Regions from separate parts of the Bacillus sp. EB106-06-01-XG163 genome, predicted to be linked through region 3. Evidence: predicted binding sites of a transcription regulator. Region 3 holds the regulator's gene; each other region holds the start of a gene.
What was found. Region 3 encodes LexA, which represses DNA repair genes until DNA is damaged. Its sites were predicted from a motif close to CGAACATATGTTCG; they were not measured.
Positions count from the first base shown of each region.

Region 1: a site for LexA is predicted at 2,158-2,171, ahead of recA (recombinase RecA). Genes of this name have one in related genera too.
Region 2: a site for LexA is predicted at 7,962-7,975, ahead of AC3WTF_RS03065 (sigma-70 RNA polymerase sigma factor region 4 domain-containing protein). Genes of this name have one in related genera too.

Region 1 is NZ_JBYTDS010000001.1:248,565-259,259, forward strand. Features, by position in the region: gene AC3WTF_RS00815 (serine hydrolase domain-containing protein) at 1-875, opposite strand, end outside; gene recA (recombinase RecA) at 1,043-2,086, opposite strand; gene AC3WTF_RS00825 (competence/damage-inducible protein A) at 2,257-3,507, opposite strand; gene pgsA (CDP-diacylglycerol--glycerol-3-phosphate 3-phosphatidyltransferase) at 3,525-4,106, opposite strand; gene AC3WTF_RS00835 (helix-turn-helix domain-containing protein) at 4,180-5,076, opposite strand; gene AC3WTF_RS00840 (DUF3388 domain-containing protein) at 5,095-5,886, opposite strand; gene AC3WTF_RS00845 (DUF3243 domain-containing protein) at 6,014-6,271, opposite strand; gene ymfI (elongation factor P 5-aminopentanone reductase) at 6,347-7,075, opposite strand; gene yfmH (EF-P 5-aminopentanol modification-associated protein YfmH) at 7,134-8,420, opposite strand; gene yfmF (EF-P 5-aminopentanol modification-associated protein YfmF) at 8,417-9,697, opposite strand; gene AC3WTF_RS00865 (MMPL family transporter) at 9,849-10,695, opposite strand, start outside.
Region 2 is NZ_JBYTDS010000002.1:213,849-224,543, reverse strand. Features, by position in the region: gene AC3WTF_RS03115 (GNAT family N-acetyltransferase) at 104-712, shown strand; gene AC3WTF_RS03110 (MGMT family protein) at 741-1,049, opposite strand; gene AC3WTF_RS03105 (hypothetical protein) at 1,281-1,550, shown strand; partial or broken gene AC3WTF_RS03100 (DUF421 domain-containing protein) at 2,073-2,656, shown strand; gene AC3WTF_RS03095 (cysteine hydrolase family protein) at 2,888-3,454, opposite strand; gene AC3WTF_RS03090 (hypothetical protein) at 3,821-4,096, shown strand; gene AC3WTF_RS03085 (MerR family transcriptional regulator) at 4,557-4,787, opposite strand; gene AC3WTF_RS03080 (hypothetical protein) at 5,036-5,179, opposite strand; gene AC3WTF_RS03075 (hypothetical protein) at 5,358-6,050, shown strand; gene AC3WTF_RS03070 (glycosyltransferase) at 6,145-7,635, opposite strand; gene AC3WTF_RS03065 (sigma-70 RNA polymerase sigma factor region 4 domain-containing protein) at 8,019-8,615, shown strand; gene AC3WTF_RS03060 (hypothetical protein) at 8,824-9,351, shown strand; gene AC3WTF_RS03055 (N-acetylmuramoyl-L-alanine amidase) at 9,546-10,695, opposite strand, start outside.
Region 3 is NZ_JBYTDS010000001.1:99,379-110,073, reverse strand. Features, by position in the region: gene AC3WTF_RS00410 (hypothetical protein) at 98-295, opposite strand; gene AC3WTF_RS00405 (peptidase G2 autoproteolytic cleavage domain-containing protein) at 464-2,881, opposite strand; gene AC3WTF_RS00400 (dUTP diphosphatase) at 3,260-3,694, shown strand; partial or broken gene AC3WTF_RS00395 (DUF4177 domain-containing protein) at 3,783-3,889, opposite strand; gene AC3WTF_RS00390 (poly-gamma-glutamate hydrolase family protein) at 4,101-4,922, shown strand; gene AC3WTF_RS00385 (DUF8570 family protein) at 5,031-5,180, shown strand; gene AC3WTF_RS00380 (prohibitin family protein) at 5,167-5,997, shown strand; gene AC3WTF_RS00375 (YndM family protein) at 6,025-6,474, opposite strand; gene AC3WTF_RS00370 (hypothetical protein) at 6,628-7,056, shown strand; gene lexA (transcriptional repressor LexA) at 7,395-8,015, opposite strand; gene yneA (cell division suppressor protein YneA) at 8,172-8,483, shown strand; gene AC3WTF_RS00355 (YneB family resolvase-like protein) at 8,499-9,149, shown strand; gene AC3WTF_RS00350 (DUF896 domain-containing protein) at 9,218-9,451, shown strand; gene tkt (transketolase) at 9,618-10,695, shown strand, end outside.

The sequences.
Region 1 (10,695 bases), 150 kb from region 3:
GCCCCGTACAGCTGCGATAAGTCCAAAAGGTGCGGCGTTACAAGACTGCCGCTCTCATCGACTTTGTAGCCGACGGCAGGATATTTGGCTTTGGCAAATGTTTTGTAAAATCCGGCATGCTTCATTCCGGCCGGTTTGAACACGTGTTCTTTTATATATTGTTCATAAGACTCCCCGCTGACTTGAGATACGATATAAGCAAGCACTGAATAGTTGGAATCCCTGTAATCCCAAACCCCGGGCTGCCGTTTAATTCCGCGGTATTCTATATCCTTGATTAAATCAATTGGAGAAATCGGTCCCTGTCCCTCAATATGCCCGTTTATGCCGGACGTATGATTGAGCAGGTTTTTCAATGTAATGCGCGTGCCGTTAGGAAAATTCGGCAAGTATGTACTGACGGGGTCACTCGTCTGCAGCAGCCCTTTTTCTTCAAGCTGCAGGACAGCCGTCGCGATTAACGCTTTTTGTGAAGAACCGATATAATATGATGTCTCCGGATTGTTTTTAATTTTTTGTTTTCGGTCCGCATAGCCAAAGCCTTTTTTCAGCACAACTTTTCCATCTTTTACGATCATTGCTGTGCCGCTGAACCCGATCTGTTGCAAGTAATTGCTGATCTGTTTATTGTGATCGATTGATTTAGGTGTTTTCTCTTTTTGCGTCTTTTCTTTTTTCTGTTGAGTCTGGTCTTTTGAAGTATCAGATTGAGCGGCGGGAGCGTTTTTAACGGATTCCTTCTCCCGGTGATGCGCTGTGACGGTCCAGATCATAATAAAAACAGTGACAAGCAGCAGAAAAAGAAACAGCCCTCCCGTTTTCATCAGCTTCTTCTTTCTTTTTTTATTTATTCTTGTGCGGCGGGGGCTCGTCATCTTTTTTCCTCCTCAGATATAATTTCAACTTTCGCCATGATGTTAGACGAGTGAAGGGTGAAAAAAGTTGTAACATTCCAGATAAAATTTTCCGAAACAGCCAGTGTTTTTTTGAAACACACAAAAAAAGAGCGGAAATTGCTTATTCCGCTCTTTTGATCGTGTTTTTATTCTTCTAATTCCATCTCTTCCTGAACTTCTTCCGCTTTGTCCGTTACACCGTTATTGTCTAAACCGTAATATTCACGGATTTGTTCCTGAATCATCAGCATGATGTCTTTATTTTCTTTTAAGAACTGCTTGGCGTTTTCACGGCCCTGACCGAGGCGTTCTTCTTCATAAGAATACCACGAACCGCTTTTTTGCACGATATCCAGTTCAGTTCCAAGGTCGATGATTTCCCCTTCTTTGGAGATTCCTTCACCGTACATAATGTCCACTTCAGCCGTACGGAACGGAGGAGCGACTTTGTTTTTTACGACTTTAATTCTCGTTTTATTCCCCATCACGTCGTTGCCCTGCTTTAATTGCTCGGCACGGCGCACTTCAAGGCGCACGGAAGAATAGAATTTCAGCGCGCGGCCGCCCGGTGTCGTCTCCGGATTTCCGAACATAACGCCGACTTTTTCACGAATCTGGTTAATAAAGATTGCGATTGTTTTAGATTTATTGATAGCGCCGGAAAGCTTACGGAGCGCCTGAGACATAAGACGCGCCTGTAAACCGACGTGTGAATCACCCATGTCACCTTCAATTTCAGCTTTTGGAACAAGCGCCGCAACAGAGTCAACGACCACGATATCAACAGCTCCGCTTCGCACCAGCGCTTCAGCAATCTCTAGCGCCTGCTCTCCCGTATCCGGCTGAGAAAGCAGAAGCTCTTCGATATTGACACCGAGCTTTTGCGCGTAAACAGGATCAAGAGCATGCTCAGCATCAATAAATGCTGCCTGTCCGCCTTTTTCCTGAACCTCAGCGATTGCGTGAAGCGCTACAGTCGTTTTACCTGAGCTTTCAGGTCCGTATACTTCAATAATCCGTCCGCGCGGGTATCCGCCTATTCCGAGAGCGGTATCAAGTGCAAGGGAACCGCTTGGCACCGTTGAAATTCTTGTATCCGTTTTTTCTCCGAGCTTCATGATGGAACCTTTGCCGAATTGTTTTTCTATTTGCTTAAGAGCCATATCTAAGGCTGCCTGACGATCACTCATTTATTTTTTCCTCCTTTATCTTGCCACTACATATACTATACCTTGTTTACTGGCATTTGCCAAGAAAAAAGCGAACGCATATTCGGATTTTTTCCGCGTTCGCTTTTCTGCAAAAGAGCATAATTTCCCTTATAAAACTTAAAAATCAGAGAAAACGGCTCTTTAAAACTTTATTTTTGATCCAGCATTTTTAAAATGAGATGGCAGCCGTATTTAGCGGCGCGCTTTCTGATCCCGGTTCTTGAGCCGGCAAAGTTAAATTCGTGCACCTCTTCTTTTCCTTCCGCTGAAATGCCGATAAAGACGCGGCCCGGCGCATGCCCTTCCTGCGGGTCGGGACCCGCCACCCCGGTAAAGCTGATGCCGATATCGCTTCCGGTCAGCTTTCTCACACCGGCTGCAAGCTCTTTCGCACACTCTTTGCTGACCGCTCCGCTTTCTGCGAGCGTCTCAGCTTTCACGCCGAGCACATGCTGTTTCACGCTGTCGGAATAACAGACAACGCCCCCTGCAAATAGTTGAGACGCACCGCTTAAATCAGTCACCCTCTCTGAAAACAGGCCGCCTGTAAAGCTTTCGGCAGAGGAAATCGTAATTCCGTTTTGTCTGCATGCTTTTGAAAGCTCCTTCACCAGAGACGTATCATCATATCCGTAGAAAAATTCACCGACACGTTCTAAAATGGCGGCTTCCGTTTCTTTTAAAAGCCGTTCTGTTTCTTTTTCGTCGGCATGTTTCGCCGTTAAACGCAGCGTGACCTCTCCGTCAGCAGCGAGCGGCGCAATCGTCGGGTTCGTCTGCGCATCAATGATATCTTCTAAATCAGCTTCAAGCTGGGATTCACCGATTCCGAAAAACCGCAGCACGGTTGAAACGATTTTCTCATTAGAACCGAGCTTTTTAAGAAGCAGCGGCTTTGCTTCATTTTCAAACATCGGACGCAGCTCGCTCGGCGGCCCGGGAAGCAGCATATAAAGCCTTGAGCCGTGCTCTGCAAGCATTCCCGGCGCCATGCCGAAATGATTCGCCAAAACGTCTGAGCCCTCAATGACGAGCGCCTGTTTGCGGTTATTCGGCGACATGGTCCGTTTTGTTTTCGCGAAATATTCTTCGATCGACCGGAATGCTTCGTCATTCAGAACGAGCGGGCGCCCCAGTGTGTTTGCAATGGTTTCTTTCGTCAAATCGTCCTTGGTCGGTCCGAGGCCGCCTGAAAAAATAATCAGGTCTGAGCGCTCTTCGGCAATGCGGATGACTTGCTTAAGCCGCTCCGGATTGTCACCGACAGCGGTATGATAAAACACGTTTACACCGATTTCCGCCAGCTCTTTACTGATAAACTGCGCGTTCGTATTGGCGATCTGGCCGAGCAGAAGCTCCGAGCCGACTGCAATGATTTCTGCTTTTTTTGCTATTTCCATCTTTAAGTCCTTCTTTCTTAGTTAGATGTTTTTAACGCATCCCAGTTCTTCGCAAAATAATCCCAGCCGGAAATGACTGTGAAGAGCACGGCCACCCATAAAGCGATATCGCCGAACGGGAAAGAAACGAGCTCAAACGGAAGATTATGCAGCAAAAGCGCGGCAACAGCGATGATCTGAGCCCATGTTTTAATTTTCCCCAGCATATTGGCGGCTACAACTTCCCCCGTTCCCGCCAGCACAAGTCTTAATCCCGTTACGGCAAATTCGCGGCTGATGATGATGATGACCATCCACGCCGGCGCAAGGTCAAACTGCACAAGCGTAATTAATGCCGCGGACACCAGCAGTTTGTCAGCCAGCGGATCTAAAAATTTCCCGAAATTTGTCACGAGGTTCAGTTTTCTGGCGTAGTAGCCATCCACCCAGTCAGTCGTTGATGCGATAATGAACAAAACAGCTCCCGTAAGATGCGCGACCGGAATCGATTCATCCCCTATATGAACGCTGCCCCACTGAAAAGGAACAAGCATGATAATCATAAATACAGGAATTAAAGCGATTCTTGCCAGTGTGATTTTATTCGGTAAGTTAAACATAAAGCCCCTCCAATAATATGTACTCGGACGTGAAGAAAAAGTCATCTTAATCGTTCAGATGACTTTTCCCCTTTTATTTTTTCATCTTGATTGTGATGGTCTGCGCCATCACATCATGCGGATTGAGTTCATAGGACAGAACCTCTCCGTTGATTTTAATTTTCAGGTTAGGGGCATAGCCCGTGCGGATTTCAATCTGCTTTTGATCCGTGACGTCTTTTTTAAAGGTTTCGCCTTTTTGCAGCGTTCCTTCTTTTAAAGAACCGCCGCTGTCATCACGGACGCGGATCCATGCGCTGTCAGAAGCAATCAGTTCAAGCTTATACTTATCTGCCCCGGAGACGTTGTATGAAGAAGCCGAGCCTTCCGTTCCGGCCGCTTTGATCTCCGTCTTTTCACTGCTTTTTTCTTTCTTCTGCTCTGACGCTTTTGTGTCCTTTTTGTCTTTTTTGCTGTCAGATTGCGCTTCGTCATTTGTATTGCCGTCGTTTTTCAGCGCAGAATCCTTAGGAATCTCATACTTGCTCTCACTTTGGGTGACGGCCTTATCTCCATCTGTCTGCCCGGATTTGCTCATTCCGAGCTGAATAATCGCATAAATGATCGCGATGACGATAATGACACCGATGACGACAAGGACGGTCGGAAGCCATTCCGCCGCCTTTGAAGCGGACTTAGGAAGCTCCCTTTGCATGGCGAGACCGGAGATTTTTTCCGACACATCGTCATGGTACGTGTTAGGGATGTCTTTTTTATATTCTTCAAATAACTGATCTGAATCAAGCCCGACAGCTTCAGCGTATTGCTTGATAAACGCCCGCACATAAAAATTGCCGGGAATGACGTCATAATTGCCTTCTTCCAGAGCGGTTAAGTATCTTTTCTGAATTTTCGTCGCCGCCTGGAGTTCATCCAATGACATCCCTTTTTCCTCTCTGGCTTCTTTAAGCCGGATTGCTAATTCTGTCACAACAAACACCTTCCAATATTAAAAATCAAAGCTTGAAAAACCGGTCTGATCAAATATTTGCGGTTCTTCTGCATGTTCATATGTAATAACTTCGTCAGGATCATTTCTGAGTTCGATAATATAATCGAAATCATCGAGCGTATACTCCGAATTTTGAACAAAAATATCGGGGTGCTCCACGACCTTTGTCGCCGGAAGCCGCATAATTTCACTGACGAGCTGAAGATGGCGCTCAGATCCCCGTCTTGTCGAAACGATGCCGTCGAGGATAAACACGTTTTCCGTGCTGTATTCATCGGCAACCAGCTGGCTCCGGATCGTTTGTTTTAGCAGCGTTGATGATACGAAAAGCCATCTTTTGCTGGCACAAACGCTTGACGCAACGATGGACTCCGTTTTTCCGACCCTCGGCATTCCCCGGATTCCGATCAGTTTGTGTCCTTCTTTTTTAAACAGCTCGGCCATAAAGTCAACCAGAAGACCGAGCTCGTCCCTTTCAAAACGGAAGGTTTTTTTGTCATCGGCATCACGCTGAATGTATCTTCCGTGGCGGACTGCGAGACGGTCGCGAAGCCTCGGTTCTCTCAGCTTCGTTACTTTAATGGTCTCCATTGTTTTTAAAATTGATTCCAATCGTTTAATTTGATCTATATGCCGGCATCTGAGCAGCATTCCCCTTCTGGAAAGGTCGACACCGTTAATTGTGACAATATTAATTGACAGCATCCCGAGAAGAGATGAAATATCCCCGAGCAGGCCGGGGCGGTTCACTTGAATTTCATATTCAAAATACCATTCGAGCTTTGCCAAATGATATACCCCCTCCATTGTGGCAAATTTTTACCTTCCTTTATCATAAAACATTTTTCTCTAATTAGAAAGAAGAATGTTGCTCTATAGAGGAAAACATAAAAAAAGAGAGGAGAAATCCCCCCTCTTAATGAGTGCTGTTATTTTCAACAAGCTTCACCATCATATTTGCGATGGCGCGCTGTTCATCTTCAGAAGCAACGCTCCAAAGATCAGCAAGCACTTTTTCCTGATGGTTTTTCGAGTCGACTTCGTTCGCAAGGTAACCGCCGATTTCTGTAGCGAGGTCAGTGATCGTTTCATCACTCATCCCTTTTTCCTGCGCATAGTTCAATCTGTCGCCAAGGAAATTCTTCCAATTATCCCAGTTTTCTAATACTGACATGTTGGGTTCCTCCATTTCATCTGTTGTTACAAAATTATTTTGTCCGTACAGATGCAAACTATACACACATTTTTTTCAGCAGTGCCAGCCGCCATTTACGGATAATATATGCCCCGTAATATAGGAAGCCTTGTCCGATAATAAAAAGGCCGCCGCTTCGGCGATTTCCTCCGGCTTTGCCAGCCGGCCCGCGGGAATTTCCTCTGCCAACGCTTCTTTTTCATCAGACGTGAACTGATCAAGCATATTTGTATCAACGGCACCCGGCGAGACTGCATTCACGCGGACGCCGCTCGGAGCAAGCTCTTTGGCAAGCGCTTTGACGAACGAATGCTGCGCTCCCTTGACCATGCTGTATAATACCTCGCACGATGCGCCTGTTTCTCCCCAGACGGAACCGATCGCGATGATGCCCCCGCTTTTTTTCCGGATCATGCCGGGCATCAGATTACGCGCCAAAAGAAACGGACTCGTTACATGCAGCTGCACCATCTCCCGCGCCGTGTCATCCGTAACGTCCGTAATCAGGCCGAAATGACTTTTGCCGCTGTTTAATATCAGAGCATCCACAGGCTGCTTAACGGAACGGCTGAGTGTCTCCGCGCCATCCGGTGAGGACAGATCCGCCTGAATAACGGAGGCTTTTACGCCGAATGATGCGCTCAGCCTTTCCGCAAGCCTGTGTGCGGCTTCCTTATTAGAATGATAATGCAAGAGGACGTCATATCCGTTTTTTGCGAGGACTTCACTTATACTTTGTCCGATTCCGCCGCTTGCTCCGGTTACGAGCGCTGTCTGTTTCATCAATCAATACTCCTTCTTTCCCCAGAAAAACATCCCTCAGGGCGTGAGGGATGTTTTGTTATGATTTTGGCACGACTTTGCAGACTGTCAGCCTGTCTTCTGATATTTCTTCTTTAATGACCCGCTTTACGTCTTCCAGCGTAATCTGCTCCAGTACGGTTACGACATCAAACAGACTCATATCTAAAAAGGCGTAGCGTGTGAATTGGTTGGCGATATATTCAGGTGAATTGAGCGCTTTTAAAAATGACCCGATTTTCTTTTTTCTCGCAAGATCAAGTTTTTCCGCAGTCACGGCTGATTCTGCATCAAGCAGCATCTGTTTTAATTCGTCAGCGAGCTTATCCGGCTCCGGTGTATCTCCTCCGACAGAGGCAAAACCGAATCCGTATTCAGCCGTGTAATCAAAGCTGAAGGTTTCATCAATGTAGCCTTTGTCGTACAAGTCACCGTAATGCGGTGAGCTTTTTCCGAAGAGACATTCAAGCATGAGGTTCATGCTGAGCTCGTGCTTCAACAGCTCCTGCCCCGTTTTATAAGGGTCTTTCGCCTTTAAGCCGACAAGACATTTTGAGCCTTGCACGTTCATTTTTAATTCCTGCTCCCGGCGGAAAACCGCTTCCTGCTCCTGAACTTCTTCACGTTTGATTTCAGGCTGGTCTGTAAACGGCTTTTTCTCCTGGTTTTTCCGCACCTGGCTGATGACCGCTTCAGGATCTACGGGACCGACGATAAAGAGCAGCATATTGCTCGGGTGATAAAACGTTTCGTAGCACTCATACAGCAGATCTTTCGTAATATGAGAGATGCTCTCCACCGTTCCGGCAATGTCAATTTTCACGGGGTGGTCTTTATACATATTTTCGATAAGGCCGAAAAACAGCCGCCAATCCGGATTATCATCATACATATTGATTTCCTGGCCGATGATGCCTTTTTCTTTTTCAACTGATTTTTCCGTGAAATACGGGTCCTGAACAAAATCTACGAGTGTTTCCAGGTTTTTCTCCACATTAGAAGTACTGGAGAACAGATAAGCGGTTCGTGTAAATGATGTAAAGGCATTTGCCGACGCCCCCTGCTTACTAAAGTCCTGAAACACGTCGCCGTCCGCTTTTTCAAACAGTTTATGCTCCAGAAAATGCGCGATTCCGTCAGGGACGTGTACCATTTCTTCCTTATTTAAAGGAACGAATTGATTGTCAATGGAACCGTACTTTGTCGTAAACACGGCGTATGTTTTATTAAAGCCCTGTTTCGGCAGCACATAGACATCAAGGCCGTTTGCCATTTTTTCATGATACAGCGTTTCCTGAAGCTGTTCGAAGTTTATCGGTTTAGTCAAGATGCTCCCCCCGTCCCTTTTAAGAAATAAGTCGTATCCAGCTTAATGTTCTTTCCGACATTGATAATGTCCTCTTTTGTCACTTTCTCGATATTGTCAAGGAATCTTTCGATCGGTATCTCTACTTGGGCTGAGGCCTGCTGATACAGAAATTCCGCTAAGCCGTATGCCGTATCAATGGTTTCTAATACTTGATTTTTAATAACGGCTTTCGTTTGGGCGATATCATCTTCTGAAAAGTCACCGTTTTGCATAGCCTGAAACTGTTCTTCAATGATGGTGACGGCCTGCTTGTAATTTTTCACCTCAATGCCCGACATGACCATCAAAAGCCCTTTGAAACTTTCCACCCTTGAGGCTGCATAATAGGCGAGGCTCGCTTTTTCACGGACATTTATAAACAGCTTTGAATGAGAGAAACCCCCGAACAGCCCGTTAAACACCTGCAATGCCGGATAATCCGGATCTGTATATGTCGTATTGGTCCGGAATCCGATATTCAGCTTGCCCTGCTTGACGTCCTCTTCATCAATGACTTCCTTCGGATCGGGCTGTTCATTCGCCGCGCTTCTTTCAAAAGGCTGCAGCTCCCGTTCTTCCGTTTTAAAATACGTATCAACGGCCGTTTTCACCTGATCTGTATCAACATCGCCGATGACGTACAGGTCCAGCTGATCTTCGCGTATGGCTTTTTGATAGGCTTCATACAAATCTTGCGGTGTAATGTGTTCAACATCATCGAACTCGCCGTTGACGTGAAGGGCATACGGTTCGCTTTTGCACATTTCCTGAACGAGACGCAGATTAGAATATCTCATCTTATCATCATATACGGCTTGAATCCGCTGTTTCAGCGTCCGTTTTTCCTGCGTGACATAAAGGGGCAGGAAGGCGCCGTTTTCCAAAGCGGGCGAAAAGACAAGCTCTGATAAAAGCTGAAGGCCTTTTTCCAATAACGGTGTGCGGTCCTTCAGATACTTTTCATTAGGAATCTCAAGCCTGAACGTAATGACATGACGTTCTCCCTTTTTTGTCAGATCAGCTGAAACGGATGTGCCGTACAGCTCATCAAAATAAGACCGCAGATCAGCGGTTTTCGGGCGGCTTTCTGTTCCGCGCAGAAGCACATGCGGAAACAGCGCTCTTTTTGTTACGAGCTCTTTCGTTAAAGGAGCCAGCATTTTAAACGTCAGCGAAACGGTTTTAAATTTCTCGGTCTTTACGATGTGGGCGGTGATCCCGCCGTGCTTTGACTTCATTTCATTTACGTAAGTCATGTGAAACCTCCTTCGTTCATTCTTTCATAGTATGTATTATGACCAAATTTCAGCATTCGCAAAAATGAGTGCGCAGATGTAATTATATCAACTGGAGGATTTATAAGGAAACAAAAAACCTCTGCCCGAAAACAGGCAGAGGCATTGAACGTTATTTTTTCAAATTGAAAGGCCACCAGTTGGCTCTTCCGAATATTTTCACCATGACCGGTACAAAAAACGGAAGGACGACAATTGCGTACATGAGAAGGCCTGTTAATACCACGGTTGCAATCTGTAATAAGGAAAGAACGCCTGACGGCAGCATGGCCGCAAAGGTTCCCGCTAAAATAATGGCTGCAGAAATGATGACGGAACCCATATTTTTCATACTGCTGATCATTGCGGGTTCCGTTCCTTCTTTTTTAAGCTCATTAAAGCGGTCCATTAAAAAGATGGAATAATCCACGCCAAGAGCCATCAAAATGACAAAGCCGAAGAACGGCACGGCCCAGTTTACGCCCGGATACCCGAAGAAGTGTGTAAAGATGTATTCCGTCACGCCGATGGATGCGAAATACGTCAGTACGAGCGACGCCACTAAATAAACAGGCATAATGAGGGAGCGCAGCATCACGATGAGAATCAGAAAAATTCCCGCCAGCATAAACATGGCCGTCCGTTTGAAGTCTGAATCCGATACTTCCTTCAGATCGGCATTCATGCTGGAGACTCCCGAAACGCCGAAGGAAGCATTCTTCAGATCCGTGTTCGGAATGGCCCTTTTTACGCTCGCTTTGATCGCTTGAATATCTTGAATGGCCGTATTTGAGTAAGGATTGTGATCAAGAACGACGGTCAATTCTGTCGTTTTTCTGTCATCTGACATGTACGTATTAAACACGCTTGTGAAATCACTGTTTGTCAACGCGTCTTTCGGCACAAACCAGCCTGTCATTTCTTTGTCTGACGCCTTGTGAAGCTCACCCAGGTAATCATTCGCCCCCATCATGCCGCTT
Region 2 (10,695 bases), on a different contig from region 3:
TCGAGGATTTCACTGACATGCCATTTTAATAGGAAATTGGCCCTTTTGAATAAGAAACCGTTCGGCTATACTTGATCCATTCATAAAAAAGGTTGTGATTGGGATGCTGACACCTGTCATTCTTAAAGGGTCACTCGTTCAGTTAGAGCTGCTGACGATTGATCACTCTCAGGCACTTTGCGAAGCAGCTTCAGAAAATAGGACGACTTATGCTTACACCCATGTCCCTGACGGAATCGAAGAAACAAAGCGTTATATTGAGCGTGCGCTTTCCGATTATGAAAAAGGACTTGCATTGCCTTTTGCAGTACGGAGTCTTGAAACAGACCGAATCGTCGGAAGCACGCGGTTTATGGTTGCGGAAGTGTTTACGCGGCCGGCGGACGCAGCTCCGGAAGTGTGTGAGATCGGCAGCACATGGTATGCCTCTGCCGTGCAGCGGACCGGTGTCAATACGGAATGTAAACTTCTGATGCTGACTCATGCGTTTGACGTGTGGCAAGCTGTCAGGGTGACGCTGAAAACCGACGTTCGCAACCAGCGCTCACGGACTGCGATTTTGCGGATCGGAGCCCAATTTGAAGGGATCCCCCGCGCACACATTCCGGCTGTCGACGGCGGTCTCAGAGATACCGCCTACTACTCCATCCTTCGGGAGGAATGGCCTTATATCCGGCAAAACCTTTCTGGCCGGCTCGCAGCATATAACTGAAAAACCTGCCGATATACGGCAGGTTTTTTCACATATTCGGATCATATACGTATAAATTGAGATCGATCCGTCCGTCTGACGTGACCGCTACCCCCTCAGCTTCAAGAGACAGCTTCTGTACAGAAAACATCTCTTCGTCTCTCAATCCGATTTCGCCCTTTGCATTGATGACCCTGTGCCAAGGAAGACGATGCTTTTTACTCATGGAGTGAAGAATCCTCACAACCTGCCTCGCTCCCCGCGGACTTCCCGCAAGACCGGCAATTTGACCATACGTCATCACTTTTCCTTCAGGAATCTGTTTGATAATGGCTACCGCCCGTTCCGTAAATGTCATGCAACTCCTCATTTCGACTAAAAATGATTTCCCTAGTATCATACAACAGTTTTGACGTCATATGATGATGCCTTACTCTGGAGGCTTAAAATAAGATGGTACAAGTTAATAAAACTCATGGGGGAAAATACTTTCTTATATTCACAAAAAGTTAACATAAGTTTATATGGACAAATTTTACATACAGTTATATAATACAGTTGTATCAAATAAAAAAAGGGAGTGTTTTAAATGAAATTTAAAAAAGTTTTAACCGGTTCAGCTCTATCACTTGCTTTACTTGTTTCTGCTGCTCCTGCTTTTGCAGCAAGCCCGGCTGCAGATGGCGGGAGTCATAAAACTGCAGCTCCTCAGGCAGTGTTAAAAACTATATACATCAATGCTAATACACGTGGAGAACTTCTTAATGTAACAGTATTTGCTGGAGTTAAATACTATTTAAAAGATGCCAAGCAGAACAGTGATGGTACATGGACTGGTGAATACCAAGGTTGGTTTTAAGATTATCTAAGGGATAAGAGATTTTTCTCTCATCCCTTTTTTCATAGTTGTTTTCCCTACTAACCTCCTAAAAACCACGATCAGCGAAGAGCGTTGTGCGGCGATCCTAAGCAACCGTATGTCAAGCTCTGTCTCAGCAGCAGACCGTTGTTCTCAATGCATTTTAGCAGGATGTCTCAGTATGCATCCTTTTTTGTTCCCAACCATGCCGCTTTTCCTATGACTTAATTATGTTAATTGACAACTCGTATTTCTTGGCAAGGTTCTTCTATTTCATGCCTTACGCACTCCTTGCACTCCTTACACTCCTTGGTGTGCTTTTCAGCCACCAATATTCACCGCCGCCTCTTGTATTGGAGATTCCGAAATGAATTCACCCTCGCAGAATAGTTTCTCCAGTTAGAAAAACACCTAAAATGAATAAAATTAAATGTAAGGGCAATAATTCTTCGTGAGCAAGTACCCCATAAAACCTCTTACTTGCTCTTTTATTTTTGATAAAACACAATCCAAGGTGATAACATGAGATTTGCTTGGGAAGAATTAATTATAATTGCATTCGGAATGATTTTACTGAGAATTTCAGGGAGAAAATCCATTGCACAAATGACCATCGCACAGACAATGGTGATGATTTCAATCGGTACGATTATCGTTCATCCCATTTTAGAAACCAGTTTATTGAAAACATTAATCGCTGCGTCTAGCCTTTTTAGCGCTTTGATTTTGATGGAATGGTTTCAAGTAAAAGTAAACTGGATTGAATTTTTTTAACCGGAAAATCTAAATTCGTTATAGAAGACGGCCAACTCAATATAGAAAACTTAAAGAAGCTGAGACTGACAGCAGATCAACTCGAAATGCGTTTAAGACTTCTTGGCATTTCAAATATAAACACAATTAAATATGCCACTTTAGAAGCTAATGGACAATTAGGCTACGAATTAAAAGATGACTGTAAGCCTTTAACCATCAAAGATATTAAAAATGTGATCGATCCAAAATGTCATAACAAAGAGCCTCAGCCTCAAAAAGATGATCAAGCCAATCTATTCGAGGAAATCAAAAAACACCAGACTCAGCACAAGCCAAAAAATCTTGAATAATTCGCTGATTAGTAAAGCCTTTTGTTATTCAAAACCGAAGCCGAATCATTTTTTACCGAAACCGGTTTACAAGAAACAAAAAAAGCATCTGAAGCAGATGCCTTTTTTAAATTGATATTGCGACATGAAAAAGAGTCGGCACCCCCCGTAATTTTCCGACGAGGTCCTTGTATGCGCCTGAATATGCTTTTCAGCCGCCTATCCCCACCGCCGGCCTTAGCATAATGTTAATCAGTTTGTTTTTATAAAATCATTGATTAATTGATCAGTCGTTAATATTGTGGCAAATTCATTATGCAACGTGGCCAGAGATATATTGTGAATAGTCTCTGCATCATAATATGTTTCATTTTGGTCTCTCATTCCGAAGGCTGCTGTTGCATCTGAAATCAGGTATGTATCAAATCCTAAATTACCGCTCATCCTTGTGGTTGTTGAAACACAGTGCGGCGTAGTCAAGCCAGTGATTACGACAGTTGTTATATCATTTGCTTTTAAAAGCTCTTCTAGATTAGTCCCAATAAAGCTGCTGTTTACTTTCTTGGTTATAATGACTTCTTTATCCATAGGTTTAACGATTTCCTTTATAGCAACCCCCTCATTTTTTGGATAAAATAAAGAACCAGGTTTATCAGAAATATGTTGTATGTATATGACTGTCCATCCTTTTTCTCTCCATAATTTCAGTATTTTGCTGATATTTTCTTCCGCCTTTACGTTATTTCGGTCTCCCCACTTTTTATCATCAAAGGCTTTTTGTACATCCACAATGATTAAAGCTTTTTTCTTTTCTGCCATCAGATAACCTCCTATATTGAAAATTCGCATTTATAACATTTTAAATAAAGATTTTACTTTTGTACAATTGTTTCAGTGTTAAATTTCATATCGCACCTTCCCCGTTGGAAAAGCGCTGGAATAGCTAAAGCAAACACTGACTCAAAGGCTGCAGCTCACCAGAAGCCAGCAATATTCAACTCTTTTTCTCTATATACTTATCAATATTCTGAAATAAGCCGCAACAGTGAATGAAAGCATCGCTCCTATCGCCATCCACTCCCCTAACTACATTCACGCTCACAAAATATTAACAAAAAAACCCTTGGTTATTTTTGTATTGTATGTAATAATACAAGTGTATTAAAAAACAAAGGAGTGTTCAAAATGAAATTAAAAAAAGTTTTAACTGGTTCTGCCTTGTCTCTCGCTTTACTCGTTTCCGCTGCCCCTGCTTTTGCATCTAGCCCTGGCAATACAAATAGCGACTCAACTCAAACAAAAATTTCGACACAAGCGACCAAAGATTCTTTTACAATGGATTACCTTCATAGATGGGATATCCCAAGTACAACTGTTAAGAATGGTGTTACATATTACCTTAAGAAAGTAGAGATAATCGAAGGGTTCTATCGCGCAACTTTTGAAGGATGGATTAATTAAAAGAAGGGGCTTTCCCTTCTTTTCACTCTCATTTGTAAGGATCCGTGCACAAGATACTCGTTCACGTACATATAGTTCGGGACGGTTTTTCGGCAAAAAAGGCGGATGCCTCATCACTCAATTTGTTTCTTTTCAAACAATGAAAATAATAAATGAAAGAGGATGCCTCGCAAAAAGTTCAGCAAACTTTCGGAAGCATCCTCGATCTGGATAAAATAAGATGTTATTTTAAAGAAAACGGATAACTAACCCTCTTGAACCCTTGTCACATCAAGGGTTTTTTTCGTTTTAGGAATCATATTATAAATAAGTTGTTCACTTACCGCACACTTTCATAACGTGTTATTTCCCTTTAAATTCAAGCTTTTGAGCACTTTCTAAGCAGAAACAAATTCACGCATTTTCATCCTTGGATGTGATTTTTGTTATTTTTGTGTTATTTTTTTCGAAATATAAATCATTAATCATCATACGGCCGGTACTTCTTCCGACCAGCTTCCAGTTCTTTTTTTTGTGCCTCAACATGGCTCAGAAGAAATAAACTCACTGTTCCTACTTTCTTAACCGGATTCAATTTCCCAGAGCTCACAAGAGCACTCAAACGCTGCCTCGTGACACCGAGCAATTCTCCGGTTTCCGCTGCAGTCAGTACTTCTTTTTGAATGAACTGTATCTTTTCATTTTCTGTCATGTCTGTTCTCTCTCCAAATCAGAATAAAACCTTTTAGTATGGTGACGATCGCAGCCATATATAAGATGACAACTGCAATCTTCCCCAATGTTCCAGCTGTTTCAAAATCAATTGCAACAATACCCACTAATATAATAAACAACGTCGTCATATCTAATGTATTGTAGTGCTTTAAATATTTTTTCATATCATCGTGGACGTGATATAATGTAGGAGCAAGGGGATTACTCCCCTTGTCTTACTATGTTTTAGCGCTTCTTGCTTGTCCGGCGGGAGCGCTTTTTTCTGTTCTTCTCTCGCTTCTCGCTTTCCTTCTGCCAAATATCATAAATATTTTTGACAATGGTTACGATTCCAGCGATGATAAGAACTATGTTTCTGATCTCGTCCACTTTAGCACCTCCTTTCGATACTTTTATTATACCAAACCTATTTACAACAGTCAATAGGTTTACGTGAATTAATCTCCATTATTTAAAATTTTTTATTCATTTCTTCGTAAATAAAACTATGGATAAACATCCTTCATTCCATTAAAATGGAATCATCGTCTAAATTTAGGGGGATATTATGGGTATATTTCTAAGTTTTATAGGGGTTTTTTTGTTTATTGGGTTTATAGCAGGCTTGGTTTTATTTTTCATCAAACGAACAAGAAAACTTGGTAAGTTAACAGCCCCACTTTGTTTTGTGGCATCTATATTCTTTTTCTATTTGGGAGGACAGTTTTCAGACACAAGTTCTAGAAATAGAGACACAGGAACAGAATTAGGTGATAATACGAACATTACATCTTTAGATGAAGAAAAAAATGAAATTTCTTCTAAAGACAAGGAAGTATCTGTGTCAGATGATGATTCTACTGTTGTTCATGAATTAAATTGGTCAGAAAAGCAAAATGATACAACGTTTAAAATCGATCGTATTGGAATCGTTAAAGACGAAATGGAATCCGGTGCTGAGGGAACTATAGCTGTTCACTTTGTCATTGACAATGGAAGCAAAAAAGATATCTCAACTTTCCCGAACCAAGGTACCCTCCTTACCAATACTAAAGAACAGATAGATGCCAGTTTATCACTCAGTGAAGATATTGGGGGAGAAATTATGTCTGGAGCAAAAAAAGAAGGATATGTGCTTTATCCAATAAAAAAATTGAAGGATCCCAATGAAATCAAATCAGTCAGAATAAAATGGGATTTTTGGCCGGATAAAGATGTGACTACAAATGTAAAGGATTTTGATATTAATTTAACTTGGTGAGGAATCGTAAATGTATTCAGTTATAATGATCAACATACATAAAAATAAAGTTTAATTATTAAGAAGCCCCTTTCAAAATGAAAGAGGCTTCTTTTTATTCGTTTAACAAGGCAAACCATGCTTTCTGATAAACTTTCTGGCCAAACCCTTTAAATATAGACTTTGTGCTCTTAGACAAACGTTTTCTTGTCTTTTCTTCAGACATGATTTTTATTACCCTGTCTGCCAATTCATTTTGGGTTTTAACAAGATAACCATTTTTCTCGTTCTGTATCATATCTTTAGGGCCGTATTTAATATCATATGATGTTACTGGTGTACCTGCGGCTAAGCTTTCAAGAATGGTTAGTCCAAATCCTTCAGATTTTGAAGTGAGTATAGAACAAGCTGCTTTTTGATAAACCTCAATTTTGTTGTCTGTAAATCCTTTTAATTCAATATTTTTCGTTAAGTTTAATTTTTCAATTAGTTCTTGAAAGTATGTTTCATGCTCACCCGCGCCATAAATTTCGTATTTCGCATCTGGAATAACATCAACTACTTTTTTGAATGCCTTTATAGCCTCCTCTAGACCCTTCTCTTTATGATAGCGGGACAAAGTTACCGCTAGGTGCGGATTAACCTTAGAATTATCCTTCTCAGTGTCAGGTTTACTTATTCCATGTGGAATAACGCGATAATTCAATCGCTCTCCAAACTCGTTTGAAAAGTCATTTTTTTGTTCCTCAGTCAAAAACACAATCTGATCAAATTTATCAGGGTTCTTGAATAAAGCATTATATTGTTGACTTAATTCAAATTCACCCTTCTCATTTAAATCGTAATGATTAGTGTGCAACACAACAACTTTTCTCACATCAGATAATCTTTTATCCAATAATAAACTAAAATTTTTAGGGTTGTCAGACATGATGATTGGTGATTCAATCTCTTTTGTTCGATTAGCTATCCAATATGCCGCCAGGTCTTCTAGGTTCTTAAATTCTAAAGGCTTGGGATAGAAAAGATTGCAGCGGAATATCTCTTCATCTTTAGGCTTTAACCATGTTGTGAGATAACATTTCCCATCCTTTCCGAAATAACGATCTAACTTTGGTTTGTTGCTGAACAAATCCATTTGGCGTTCACGTACTAAATAACCATCCTCGTTATATTCTTCTCTGCGAAGCCTGTGTCTAGCTTCATTCATGTAATCAATATATGCAAGCCGTCCATTGTTATCGAACTTTTTGTACTTTACATACAGACCATCTTTGAAGTAACGAAAAGCATTGTTTGCTTTAAAAACGATGAAGCCTTCTTCTTCTTTATTCGGATCCCCTTTTATACGATGATCTTCTTTACTGTTCTTAGAAGGATCTAGATCATTGAATAAATTATAAACCCTCACTCTTTCATCGAGTTCATTGGCATTATAAAGATTTTGAATGATACTTTTATGATTCTTTTGAAAAAGAATGGTTAGAAATTGAGTTTCTTTATACTCTGAAATGAGTGTATTCGCTCTATGTATTGTTGCTTTGGTCATACCGCCTCTTTTTGTATTTAAGGAATTAAACAAAAAAACCGGACTAACGAGAGACATATTTTATCCCCTTTTCATATTTTCTTACTAGATTATATTACTATAAATGAAATTTTAATGAAATAGTCATATAAAAAGAGAACAATTACAGAAAAACCCTCCTTATATTAAGAAGGGGTCTTTAATCGATCCAAACTTAAGTCTGGTTTACGACCTATAAATACCGTCAGAAATTAAGCCATTCATCATCTAAAATTCTTACTGCATGTTCTGGCTTTGTAATGAAAGGCCATCAGCAAGGTACTGAGTTGTTTTTTATGTAATCAAACAAGACCTTCGAAAGTTCTTAACTTTCACTATATTTAGAGTTATGTTAGAATGAAATAGGAACATACGTTCTACATTTGTTGAGATTAGTTACTGTATTGTGGAGGATTGATGGTTTGAAAACAATTTTACTGTCTGATGGACGAGCCTTAAAATTAACGTTTGAAGAAACGAGAAAACATTTTCTGCCGATGATAAAAAAAACAATAAAAAAAACTAATAATAAATTTGTTTTTAACTTTATTGATGAGGAAGATTTTTCTCAAGAGTTAGAAATTGAACTTTGGAGAGCATATGAAGGTTATGATTTCAATTATGGAACGTGTTTCTCAACATATCTACATTACAAATTGAAAAAGGGAGTACGTAATGTAACATATTCTAGATACACTTTAAAAAATAAAAATAAAGGGATTTTATCTATAGATACCCTAGTAAATAAGAAAGACCTTAAACTGATTGACATATTGCCAACAATTGATTATTCACTGAGCAATCTTGAATCAAATGAACTTGTTAGAATTCTTCTAGAGAATACACCTCCACAAGATAGAGACGCACTTCAAGTAATACTTGACAGAGAGACTTTTTCTGTTTCAAAATATGCAGCAAAACATCAAATTTCTCGTCAAGCCGCTAACCAAAGAATTATTAAACTTCGAAAACACCTTCAAAATGTAATTTCCGAAAAATATCTCCATACCAACGATTAAGCTAACTATTTGCAATCCAAAGATCATTAATTATTTAATGATCTTTTATTTTTCTCTTTCTTTTCATCGTTTTCCTTAGTCTATTCCAAATTCTCTAAGCTATAAGATACATAATCAATACACGGAATTTTAATTTTAAATTTACATTTTTAAATTGCGGGATAGAATAGTAGCACTCAAGAAACTAAATAAGGAGAGGAGCTTTTTTATGACTATTTGTATTAACAAAAAAGGGTCAAGCGTTCCGGTCTACTCAAATTACGGATTAACTACATGGGGATCTAAAGTCGGAACAGTTAATTCTAATGAATTATTTGTTTTTTATGGGACGTTTACAGAAGCAAATGGTGCAGTTTCAATCGGTTTTTATTCACCTTCAGGATGGCGACAAGGATACGTCAAACCAAGTGCTGCCACTAGTTCATTTTTGACAAACGCTTATAAAGCGAAATACGGAACATCTGCCCATGGAGGAATTGCATTTAAAGTCCTTCATCGCCAATCTCGTATTTTTTCTGGCACAAACGTTATTACTACAGTAAAACCAGGCGGTAAGATTATCACTGATGGTTATTCATCTTCTGGATCATCTTATCCATACCGATTAAGTATTAAAGGATATATTCATGCTGGAAGCACCAAATACCATAAAGTAACGAATGGCTGGTGTGACACTGATTTAGAAATCGGGAAATCAATGTACAATACAGTTACAATCGACGGTAAGTGGGTATGAAAAAGAAAAAGCTAATACACTAATCAATATAAAAAGAGGCATAAAAATTCTAACTTATGCCTCTTTTTTATATCTTAATCTAATTTAGATCCTTTGCTAATCTCGTTATCCCCTCGTTTTATGTTTATATTGGCCTCTAAACAGTTGGATGTTCATAATAATCACTACATATAACCTCCCAAAAATTCTTTCTGCTACTTCAATAATGCTTCAAGTTTCGCCTTTGTATCTGGTCCGTAAATGCCGTCTTGACGAAGCCCATACATTGACTGGAAACGTTTCACTGCATTCGCCGTCTTCGGTCCATACGCACCATCAATACCAAAATTTTTTGCGTTTTTATCCGGATAATAATGAAGAGCCGCTAACGCAGTCTGGATCTGTTTTACAGATTCCCCGCGGGTTAACGGGTTTGTGACTTTAAAAATACCCGCAGGCAGGCTGAATTTTGATTTTTGAGTGGTTTTAGGCTTTGAGGCTTTTACCTTCTTTTTGCCGCCGCTTTTCAGCTCGTTATCGCTTTTGATATAGGAGACATTCACATATCCATGGAATGTCTGGCCTTTAGAATTGGTGTATTCAACATATCCCCATCCGTTGACAGTTGATCCAAGCTGATATTTTACAATCGTGCCATTCGGCAGGTTAAGCACCATGGAAGAAGAGGCGCTCCGTTGTGTACGTAAAACAAGGCCGTCACTTGAAACCACCGTGTTTTTGATGAATCTTCCTGTATCTGTATGGGTAACATCTGGATTTGATACCGCAGGCACCGTTACAACCTCGCCGGCCATTCTCTTTTTAACACGGGTCTTAAAATCGGCAAACCCTTTAGAGTTGCTTACCCATGGGGCAGGACAGATTTTGTGTGTAATGTCATAGTGCCGCACGATGTCATTGATCGGATCAAGTTTAAACTTCTTGCATAGCTCAGCACAAACTTGTTCTGCGCGGGCAATGGTATCAGGATGGAAAGTGCCGTTCTTTTCAATGCAAAGCTCCACGCCGATAGATAAGAAATTTGCATTCGGTTTCAGCGCCGCGACACCCCGGTAAGGCTGCCCGTTAACAATCTGTTGGACATCATTAGCATGATAAGCCACCTCATTCAACGGAATGATACAAATAGCCTCTGTACGATCGACAAAGATATGTGCAGATGCAAATGTCTGTTTCTTCTCAGACAGATTTCTGTTCTGGACGGGGAGCGTTTGACCAAAGTATCTATAATGGTTGGCAGCAGGCGCACCGGGGTTTGCCGTGTAATGCACCACCAGTTTCTTCACGCCGTTGTTTTTGATTCCCGGCCGCGTCCATTTGTTAATATCAATATATTGGTTTCTG
Region 3 (10,695 bases):
AGGATGACCGGATTTTGGGTGAAAATAGCCCGGAGAAACGCCATAATAAGAAAAACACCCGGAGTTTACCGGGTGTAAAAAGTGTTGATATGTCAAGTTAGCAGCATTTTTTACATTTTTTGCATTTTCTTTTATAAACAACGATGTAATCATAATCAAGATGCTTTTTATCTTGTTTCTTCTTTTTTTGTTTAGGCTGCTTTGGGTGGTGATCATAATGTCCGTTCATATCCATGTCCATATCCATGTCCATATCCATGTCCATATCCATGTCCATATCCATACCCATATCCATACTCATATTCCTCCTTTTTTCATCTGACGGTAGTATTCTATGACAGAAAGCATGGATGGCTTGGACAAATGAAACGGTATGCTGAAAAAGAGGCATCTCATTCGGTATAAAAAACAGGATCATACCCGCCCGATAGAAAAGAGAGGAGATGATCCTGATATTGAGACCCTATTTGATAACCGCAATTGCAATGCCGTACCCTTTTTCAGAACTGTATAAGGCCGTCAGTTTCAATACCTTCCAGCCTTCCGCGGCTTTAGTCCCGATTCCGTTATGGGCCGTGATATAATCTCCCGGGCTGACCGTACCGTCGACCCGTACGTAATGCCGGCCGTTGAGTCCGACAATGTGCCATTCGTCTCTGGCCGCTCGTGCTTCATAGTCAGCTTCAAGAGCCGGACTGCAGTCTGGGTTTTGTTTCGGCACGCGTACCGTTTCTCCTGTTTCCTCGTCAGTCACATTTTCGTATATGAAACCGCCGAACTCGTTTGTCAAAAAGCGGCTTTGCCATCCGAAGCTTGCGGCTCCTGAGATAAAAGCGGCTGTTTCTGAAATGACGCCGAGCATGTAATCTCCGACGTGAGCCGATTCAATTTTTTCGCCTTTCACTGTGACGATTGTCCCGGCGGGAATTGTCTGGCCGGTTACACTTTCAAAGTATTCTCCGTACCCTGACAGGGAAGAGGTGACAGCTCCGGCGAACGTACCGTGGCCGCCCGCTGAATCCAATTTCCATTTGATGGACTGATGCCCTCCGGCAACCGTGTATGGTTCTTCCAATGTAATGCTTTCTGATGACAGAATCGTTCTGGAGACTTTGCTGCCCGTAATATGGGCATTGTTTGAAGCGGCGATAAATGCCCTTGAACCTTCAGAACTTGAACCTCCGGAAGAGCTGATGATCGCATTTCTGTCACCTCTGGCCGTAATATCGCCTGTTCCCGCAATAACGGCGCTTGTCGGGTTGAATGCAAAACCGGAGCTGGTCGCGAGCTGTGCGCCTCCCTTTAAATTGACGGGGATCTGCTCATAAGTCTGTCCTTTTATAGATGCGGCCGCGCTGTAACCTTCCGCTTGCACCCCGAGAATGACGGCCTGACTGTTAGGGGACGTAATTCCGACGGAACCGCCGTCTCCGATCATCGTACCGTTCATAATATTTACGTTATATTGGCCTCCGCCGATTGAGATGCCTTTAGGAGATGACTTGTATATATCAAAATTTAAAATTTTAACATAATCGGTTTTATTTGATCCGCCGGATATATTGATGTCAACACCTGCTTGTGTAAAGCCGCGTATTTTAATGCCGTTGATCGTGATATTTTGACTGCGGTATTGAAGAGCCACTACTGGATTCCCGCCATAGTCGTATGAGGGATCACCAATAGCTGTGAATCCGTTTACATTAACGTTTTTATAGGCAGAGATGACCAGCGCCCTCGGGGTCACACCGTCATAGAGAGCATTGAATACCGGTTCAATCGCGGTGCAATCGGTTAAAGTAACATCATAAGCCGTCGTGCTTTCGGGGTCTGAGGCCTGATGATGGCCGATATGACGAATATCAAATGAACGTACATCACGATACGAAACATGACCGATAATATGAACATTTTGAGAAGCCGGCCACAGGCTGTGCGCCTTTACCTCAATCCCGCGGATATTTCCGCTCGTATAGTTATTTAAAAGCCATACATGTTTAGAGCCGTCGTCAATTTCAATGCCGTTCGAGTTTGCGCTGCCCTCAGCATGCTCTGTGCCGCGGGGGTTTCCGGAATGGCAGTTGGAAATGAAAATATACTCGCTGTAATGGGTGGTAATGCCGTCGTCTCCGGCGCCGTATGCCACACAGTTATCAATCCATATATATCGGCAGCCGTCTTTCGTCCATTCTGTTTCAGGCAAATGATCGTAAGTCGGAGATGTAATATCAATACCATGGAGACCCGCGTTAACCGTTTCAACATTCTTAATCCAGCCGTATTGCACATTAGCAAACGTTAAACAGCTGGAAAACTGTCCTCCGGGGTTCCTGACGCCGCATTGACGATCAGGATTCCAGTCTAAAGTCATGTTCTGGACAAAAATATTACGGTTTCCATTTTCGTAATCATCGTTAGTAATGACCCATTCGTATGCGGGAGTGTCCTCATGAAGCTTAAGCACGGTAATCCCTTGTCCCTCACCGGAAATGGTAGTCCATGAGGGGAGTTTTATCCCTTGAACCAAAAATTCTCCTGCGGGAACATTTACTTTGACCCGGCCGTTCCCGATCGCTCTCCGAAAAGCTTCTGTATTGTCCCGGCCGTCAGGGACCGCTCCGTAGTCCTCCACATTCACTTCCCGGGTGATTTTATTCATAAGCATTTCGTATTCGGTATCAAGCCGTTCTTTTAAAAGTGAGGTGACCATTCCTTCCGCCGTCACCCGGGCATCTGCGATCTCAAGATTATCATCCGTTGCGGAATGCTTAATAAAATTCTGCATCCTTGCTTTGAGATGCTCCAATTCAGAGGGCTGTGCAGGGCGAGACTGCAATGGGGCGTTTAAAGACGGATCAGGAAAGTTTTTAAATTGAACCATTCTAAAGACACCTCTTTCTTTTGATATAAGCGCCTGAGGCAGGGGACAGAAAAGAGTCGTGCGCCCTTTAAGCGCTTATTCTTCAAATTCTTTATTCAGAACGAAATTCCTTTTGAAACCAAGGTGAAATTTTAAAAAAGCTCTGTTGAAAGAACGGATATAAAGCTTTGTATTATTGTAATTGAAGCTGTCATGTGAAAATGGAGGAAAAACTGATAGGAGGGGCCCTCATTTTAGGTTTATTCTCATTGGCTTCGCAGTGCTTCCTCTTCGGCTGCATATACACCAAAATCAACATTTTTATCAGTTAAATGGTATAATGGGGCACGGATTGGTCATCAATACGACTGAAATAGGGAAGCAAAAGGAGCAGCGAAAATGACTTTACAAATCAAAATTAAATATTCAGATGATACGCAAACGAGAATCAGTAAAATTGAACAGGGCGATTGGATTGATTTGCGGGCAGCTGAAGATATAACAATCAAAAAAGGTGAATTCAAACTTATCCCGCTTGGAGTTGCGATGGAACTGCCGGAAGGATATGAGGCCCATGTCGTTCCGCGTTCAAGTACATATAAGCATTTCGGTATCATTCAGACAAATTCAATGGGAGTCATTGATGAATCTTATAAAGGCGACAATGACTTCTGGTTTTTTCCTGCATTCGCGCTTCGGGATACCGACATTTCCAAGGGGGAGCGGATCTGCCAATTCAGAATCATGAAGAAAATGCCTGAAGTGGAGCTGATCGAAGTAGACAAGCTCGGGAACAATGACCGCGGCGGACTGGGATCAACAGGTACGAAATAAAACGAAAAAAGACTGCTTAACAGCAGTCTTTTTTTTATGGAAACAGCAGTTACATTCAATTTGTTTCGGGGATTCTTGAATTGGGAAATCATACGTCACGTTCGAATTTGACTTCGAAATAACCGGCCGCTCCGTAACCGTCTATGCCGGAGCAAATATTTGAGCCGGACGCCAGCCCAGCTCAGCATATTGATAAAATGATTTCCCTGCAGTCCTCACTCTCCTCCAAAACTGGAGAAGGGTTTCATTTTTATCATTTAAGCCTTCCGTCTCTTTGAACAGAAAGACTTTTTTAGGTTAAAGGATAGAAGTTGTTTTGATGTTTTTATTCTTCAAGATGAACGGAGGTTTTGTCCAACGTATATAATATTGTGACAAAAGTGTAAACAAAAGAAAGGATGATGTTATGGCAAAAAGGGTTAGAAGAATAGACCGTAAAGCAGCTGGCAAAGAGGCAGAGCAGAAGAAACCGTCCAAAGTCACCCTGTTCTGCCGTTCGCTTCAAAGGCTGAAGCATTTGTATTGTAACATAAACATACAAATGCCATCAATAACCAAAAAAGGAATTTTAGTTTTAATTTTACCGTTTTTGCTTCTGCCGTTCTTTCGGGCTGATGCCGCTTCAGATATTTACGGCAGTTTCGAGGAATTAAAGCTGAATGAAGATCCTTCCGATTTTTCCATTTCAACGCGAGAGCATGACCCTTCTGTCCTCATATTAGCTATACACGGCGGAGGCATAGAGCCGGGGACCAGTGAGTTAGCCAGAGAAATTGCCGAAAACCGGAGTTTATATTTATTTGAAGGGTTAAAATCAGCCGGTAATGCGGCTCTGCATTTGACAAGTTCGCATTTCGATGAACCTAAGGCCGTGCAAATGGTGAAAGAGCACTCTCATGTCATTTCATTGCACGGTTACGGCAGTGACGATAAAAAGATAAAAATCGGCGGTACAGACAGAGAACGGGCCGAACTTTTGACCGATGTGCTGAAACGGCACGGGTATCCTGCCGTTCTTCTTGGCATAAATGATAAATATGCAGGCGTCAGTCCGAACAACCTTGCCAATCAATCTTCATCCGGATTGAGTATTCAAATCGAAATGAGCACCGGCTTCAGAAAATCACTATTTGACACTTTTACGCTGAAAAGCAGAGCATCCACACAAAACGGGACCTTTTACCAATTCACAAAAACGATTTCTGATTTTATCAGTGACAAATATTAATAAGCACGCCTATTTTGTCGGCGGGGCTTTTTCTTTTGAAATTTATGAAACTTTAAGTTCTTAAGATCGTATACATAATTGACAGGATGAAAGAAAAGAGGTGGGCAAATGAAAGTGATGATCGGGTCTATCATTCTTCTTGTCATCATCGGATTCGGTTTATGGCTGATGCTTAGTCCAATCTTTAAACAAGTGGGAAGCGGAGCCAAAAAATTCAAAAAGTCATGGGAGGAAGAAGATCAGCATGAGCGAAAATAAGCGCGGAAACACAAAAAAAATTATCGGCGGTGTGATTATAGGTGCAGCCCTTTTAATTGCGGGCGTTACAGCGTCACTATTCATTGAAAAAATACCGAACGGTTATGTCGGGGTTGTATACTCACCGAATGGCGGGGTAAAATCCGACACATTGGACCAAGGCTGGCACTTAGTCGGATTATTTAATAAAGTAACGGAATATCCGGTGCGTATGCAGACAGTGAATAATGAAAATATAAAAGTGGCAACCTCAGACGGTAAAAATATAGAAATGGATATCGCTTACAACTATGTCGTGCAGCCTGATAAAGTAGTCGATCTGTTTAACAAATTCGGAGCGGTAGACGTTGAAACGATTGAAAATACATATTTAAAAACAAGGCTGTGGGATGCGGCGCGAAAATCAATCAGCAAATACTCGGTTATTGACACATACGGGCAAAAATCTGCAGAGGCCGCTGCCGATGTTCAAAAGAGATTTGCTGATGATATGAAGAGTCTTGGATTTTTAATTGATGATCTGACGCTTGGCGTACCGAAGCCGGATAAAGCCACACAGGAAGCTATCGATGCAAGGGTGAAGTCTTCACAGGAACTTGAACGGACACAAACTGAAATTAAAATAGCCGAAGCCGAAGCGAAAAAGAAAAAAATTGAAGCGGAAGGGATCGCTGATTATAACGAAATCATAAAGAAATCAATGTCCGATGAGATGATCAAATATAAATGGATTGAAAAATGGGACGGAAAAACGCCGAAAGCGACAGGCACAGACTCACTGCTGCAGCTGCCGCTGGACGATCAGAAGCAAAAATAAAATGAGAAGGAGGCGATTGCCTCCTTTTTATGTTTTTTCCTGAGGGTCTTTTTCCGGCACTAATTCTTCAGACGCCTCGGTTTGATAGCTCCATAGCGTGCTATCCGTCTCTGTTGTGTCCTGATAATCTTCGGGAAGTACATATTGCTGCAAATACCGGTGAAAAAATGCCTCAAAAACAGAAATGCAAAGTGCAGAGATAACCGATGCCGCGGCAGGAGAGACATTAAATCCGCCAATGTTCATAAGGAATATCCATAATATAATGAATGAAATCCCGAAATCAGCTGCAACGGCTGTGAAATTGCTTGTTCTCGGCAGAATCATGCAATCACCCGCAAAATAAGTGATTAAACTTAAGATCACTGTAATAAACAGAACGTTTAAAAAGGTTACTTGGTACATAAGATCCAGAACAATGTACAGTAAAGCAAGTGTGAGCGCCGTTTTAGAAGCGAAAGCAATTACGTGTTTCATTTGAACCACCTTCGTTATTTCGTTTAGTCTTCATTGTAAGCAATCCGCAAATTTTTAAACTGGTATATAGTGGTTATAAAGCATACGTTTTAATAAAATGTGAATAGACATCACAGGATTCACAAGTTAAAATATGTAAAAAGGGGGATGCAAATGAAAAAATACTGGATATGTATTGCTGTTTTTTTATTATGTTTTAGCGGCATACACTCAGCTAAAGCGGCTACCACTGAATTCGGATCAAAAACAAGCTTCACTTTGGAGGGAAATGCAAAAGAGTTTCATATTGAAAATCCGGGGGCTGTAGCTGCCGACGATTACTTTTTAGGATATAAGTTCACCATAATGAACAACTCTTCATGCGGTTTAAGCATGAAACTCCAGCGGATGGCGCTGAACGGGAATTTTTATACATTAAGTTCTAAAAACTACAGCGGCAGCTGGTTAAACCTCAGTGCCCAGGATAAAAAATCAATTGATCCGTATCACAAATACAGAATTCTGGTTGAAAGTTCTTCAAACGTCTGTGGCCCCGTCTATATTAAAGGGTTTTACGGTGTAGAGTATTATCATTTTGATTGAAAATAGATACTCGCTAAAGGCAGCGGGTTTTTTTATATTTAAATATAACTTATTGTACTATGTACTAAATATTCATATATAAATTTTAATGCACCCGCCCAAAGAAAACATAAACAAAAGTAAATTCATCACGCACAAATATACAAAGTTGAAAAATGAATGAAAAGTTTCTCGAGGGAAACATTATTAGTTGACTTCAAAAGTGTGATGTCGGATAATAAGAATGTAAGTTTTTCCTCCTTAGCAGATTCGTTTCTTAAGCCAGGGCGAATCTGCTTTTTTTTATGCAAAAAAACCCCTTACAGAGGGGTTTTTACAATAAATGAAGTTTAATAGAATTAATGTACGGCCCTGAATACGCCGATAACTTTCCCCAAAATGCTTACGTTTTGCAGGATAATCGGCTCCATCGTCGGATTTTCCGGCTGCAGCCGCACATAATTGTCTTCTTTATAGAAGCGCTTGACCGTCGCTTCATCATCTTCGGTCATAGCTACGACGATTTCTCCGTTATTGGCCGTGTTCTGCTGTTTGACAATGACGTAATCTTTGTCAAAAATGCCGGCGTCGATCATACTTTCTCCCATGATTTCTAACATAAAGACATGTTCGCCCGGAGGAACCATCCGGTCAGGAAGCGGAAAATACTCGTCAATATTTTCAACAGCCGTAATCGGAATACCCGCCGTCACTTTCCCGATGACCGGAACGTTTACGACCTGGCTTTTCGGAATGTGGACTTCTTCTTCATCCAATACCTCAATCGCCCTCGGTTTAGTAGGGTCCCGTCTGATCAGGCCTTTTGTCTCCAGCCGCGCCAAATGGCCGTGCACGGTTGAACTGGAAGCCAGTCCTACTGCTTCTCCTATCTCTCTTACAGAAGGCGGATATCCTTTCGTTTTTACCTCTTCTTTAATAAAACGCAGGATATCAAGCTGCCTTTTTGATAGCTTCGTCATATTTCGCACCTCAAAACGTCGATTTTAAGTAGATTATAGCATGATTTTCCTGACAGTACAAACATAGGTTCGAAAAAAACGATTGACAGAAACGTTTGTTCGTATATACTGAAAGGTATAAAAAGCGAACAAACATTCTTATCGGAGGTTGTTTACATGGCGAAAGAATCTATTATATTTGTCGGACTGTTTACTGCGATTTTAAGTGCCGCTATTTTACTTGTCTCATGTGCGGGAAATGATCAGTCCCTCAGCCAATATGTTAAAATAAAGGTTCAGGACGGCGATACACTCTGGTCACTTGCGGATCATGTAGCAGAAAAGAAACACATTAATAAAGAAGATTTCATTGAGTGGGTGACGGAGAATAATCATCTCCAAACTGCTGATATAAAGCCCGGAGACGAACTTATTCTTCCGGTTAAGAAAAAGCATCCGGCCGTATATCAGCTGGCCATTGTCAATTAGAGAGGAAAGAGAGAAATGAAGGCACTCATTTATGCCCGCGTAAGCACAAACAAAGAACAGCAGCAAACGTCATTAAAAAGACAGGAAGAGGAGCTCAGTGAGATCGCTGCTGCAAACGGCATGGAAGTCGTGAAAGTCATTTCTGAGAAAGCCAGCGGTTACGAAATGGACCGCGACGGAGTATTTGAAATGCTTGATGAAATTAAAAAATCACATATTGACGCGATATTGGTGCAGGACGAAACGAGATTAGGAAGAGGAAACGCCAAGATTGCGCTTTTGCATTGCATTTACAGGGAGAACGTAAAAATATATACGACGGCTCATAAAGGTGAACTGGCGCTTTCCGAAGCTGATTCGATGGTACTCGAAATCGTCAGTATTGTTGAGGAATATCAAAGGAAAATTCACAATATGAAAATCCGGCGGGGAATGAAAAGAGCCGTGAAAAACGGCTACAAACCTGAACGGAATCTGAAAAACAGACATGAAAACAGCGGAAAAGAAAAAAAAGAGGTTCCGGTTTCGGAAATTATCAGGCTGAGAGCCAACAAGCTTACCTTTGCAGAAATCGCAGCGACCTTAAGGGGATTCGGCTACGATGTGTCCAAAGCCACGGTTCACCGGCGGTTTCAGGAATATACCGCAGACACAGAAGGCAGCTGACGCGCATCAGTTGTAAAAAAGACTGCGTTTTAGTAGTATATAATCAACACGCACCAAAGGAGCTTATTATGATTTCTAAAGAAAAAATCGCAAGAATTAACGAATTGGCTCAAAAAGCTAAATCAAACACGATAACGGATGAGGAAAAAGCTGAACAGCAAAAGCTTCGCCAGGAGTATTTGAAAGGATTCCGCTCCTCAATGAAAAATACGTTAAAGAGCGTAAAAGTGATTGATCCGGAAGGCAACGATGTCACCCCTGAAAAATTAAAAAGAGAACAACAGAAAAATAATCTTCATTAAACAGAAAGAATACGGCAATACGTATTCTTTTTTCGTATATACTAATATCAGGATGTGATTTACGACAATTTTCAACAAGTTTATCTCAAATTTAAGCTGAAAGAGTTGAGAAAAAGTCAGCATCGCTTTATGATGAAAAGGTACAACAATAAGGAAGGGGATTATAATGGATACAATTGAAAAGAAATCAGTTGCCACCATTCGTACACTATCTATAGACGCAATTGAAAAAGCGAATTCCGGACATCCGGGCATGCCGATGGGAGCCGCTCCGATGGCATATACGCTGTGGACGAAATTTATGAATGTAAACCCGCAGAATCCGGGCTGGTTTAACCGCGACCGCTTTGTTTTATCAGCAGGCCACGGTTCAATGCTTTTATACAGCATGCTGCATTTAAGCGGATATGACCTCAGCATTGAAGACTTGAAACAGTTCCGTCAATGGGGAAGCAAAACACCGGGACATCCGGAGTTCGGGCACACAGCCGGAGTAGACGCTACGACCGGGCCGCTTGGACAGGGTATTGCAATGGCAGTGGGAATGGCAATTGCAGAACGCCATCTGGCTGAGACATATAACCGTGATTCTTTCAACGTAGTTGATCATTATACATACAGTATTTGCGGAGACGGTGATTTAATGGAAGGCATTTCTTCCGAAGCCGCTTCTCTTGCAGGCCATCTTGAATTAGGCCGCCTGATCGTATTATACGATTCTAATGACATTTCCTTAGACGGCGATTTAGACCGTTCTTTCTCTGAAAATGTAAAGCAGCGTTTTGAAGCAATGAACTGGGAAGTTCTTTATGTTGAGGACGGAAACAACATCGCTGAATTGACGGCTGCAATTGAAAAAGCGCGCCAGAATGATAAAAAACCGACTTTGATTGAAGTGAAAACCACGATCGGTTTCGGCTCTCCAAACCGTGCGGGCACATCCGGCGTTCACGGCGCTCCGTTAGGACTAGAAGAGAGCAAGCTGACAAAAGAAGCGTATGCTTGGACGTTTGAAGAAGATTTTTATGTTCCGGAAGAAGTATACGGGCATTTCAATAAAGCGGTAAAAGAAGCCGGCTCGAAAAAAGAACAGGAATGGAATGAACTGTTCGCGGCTTATAAAGAAAAATATCCTGAGCTTGCTGAACAGCTGTCACTCGGCATGAAAGGCGAGCTTCCTAAAGACTGGGATCAGGAAGTTCCCGTTTATGAAAAAGGCAGCAGCCTTGCTTCCCGCGCATCTT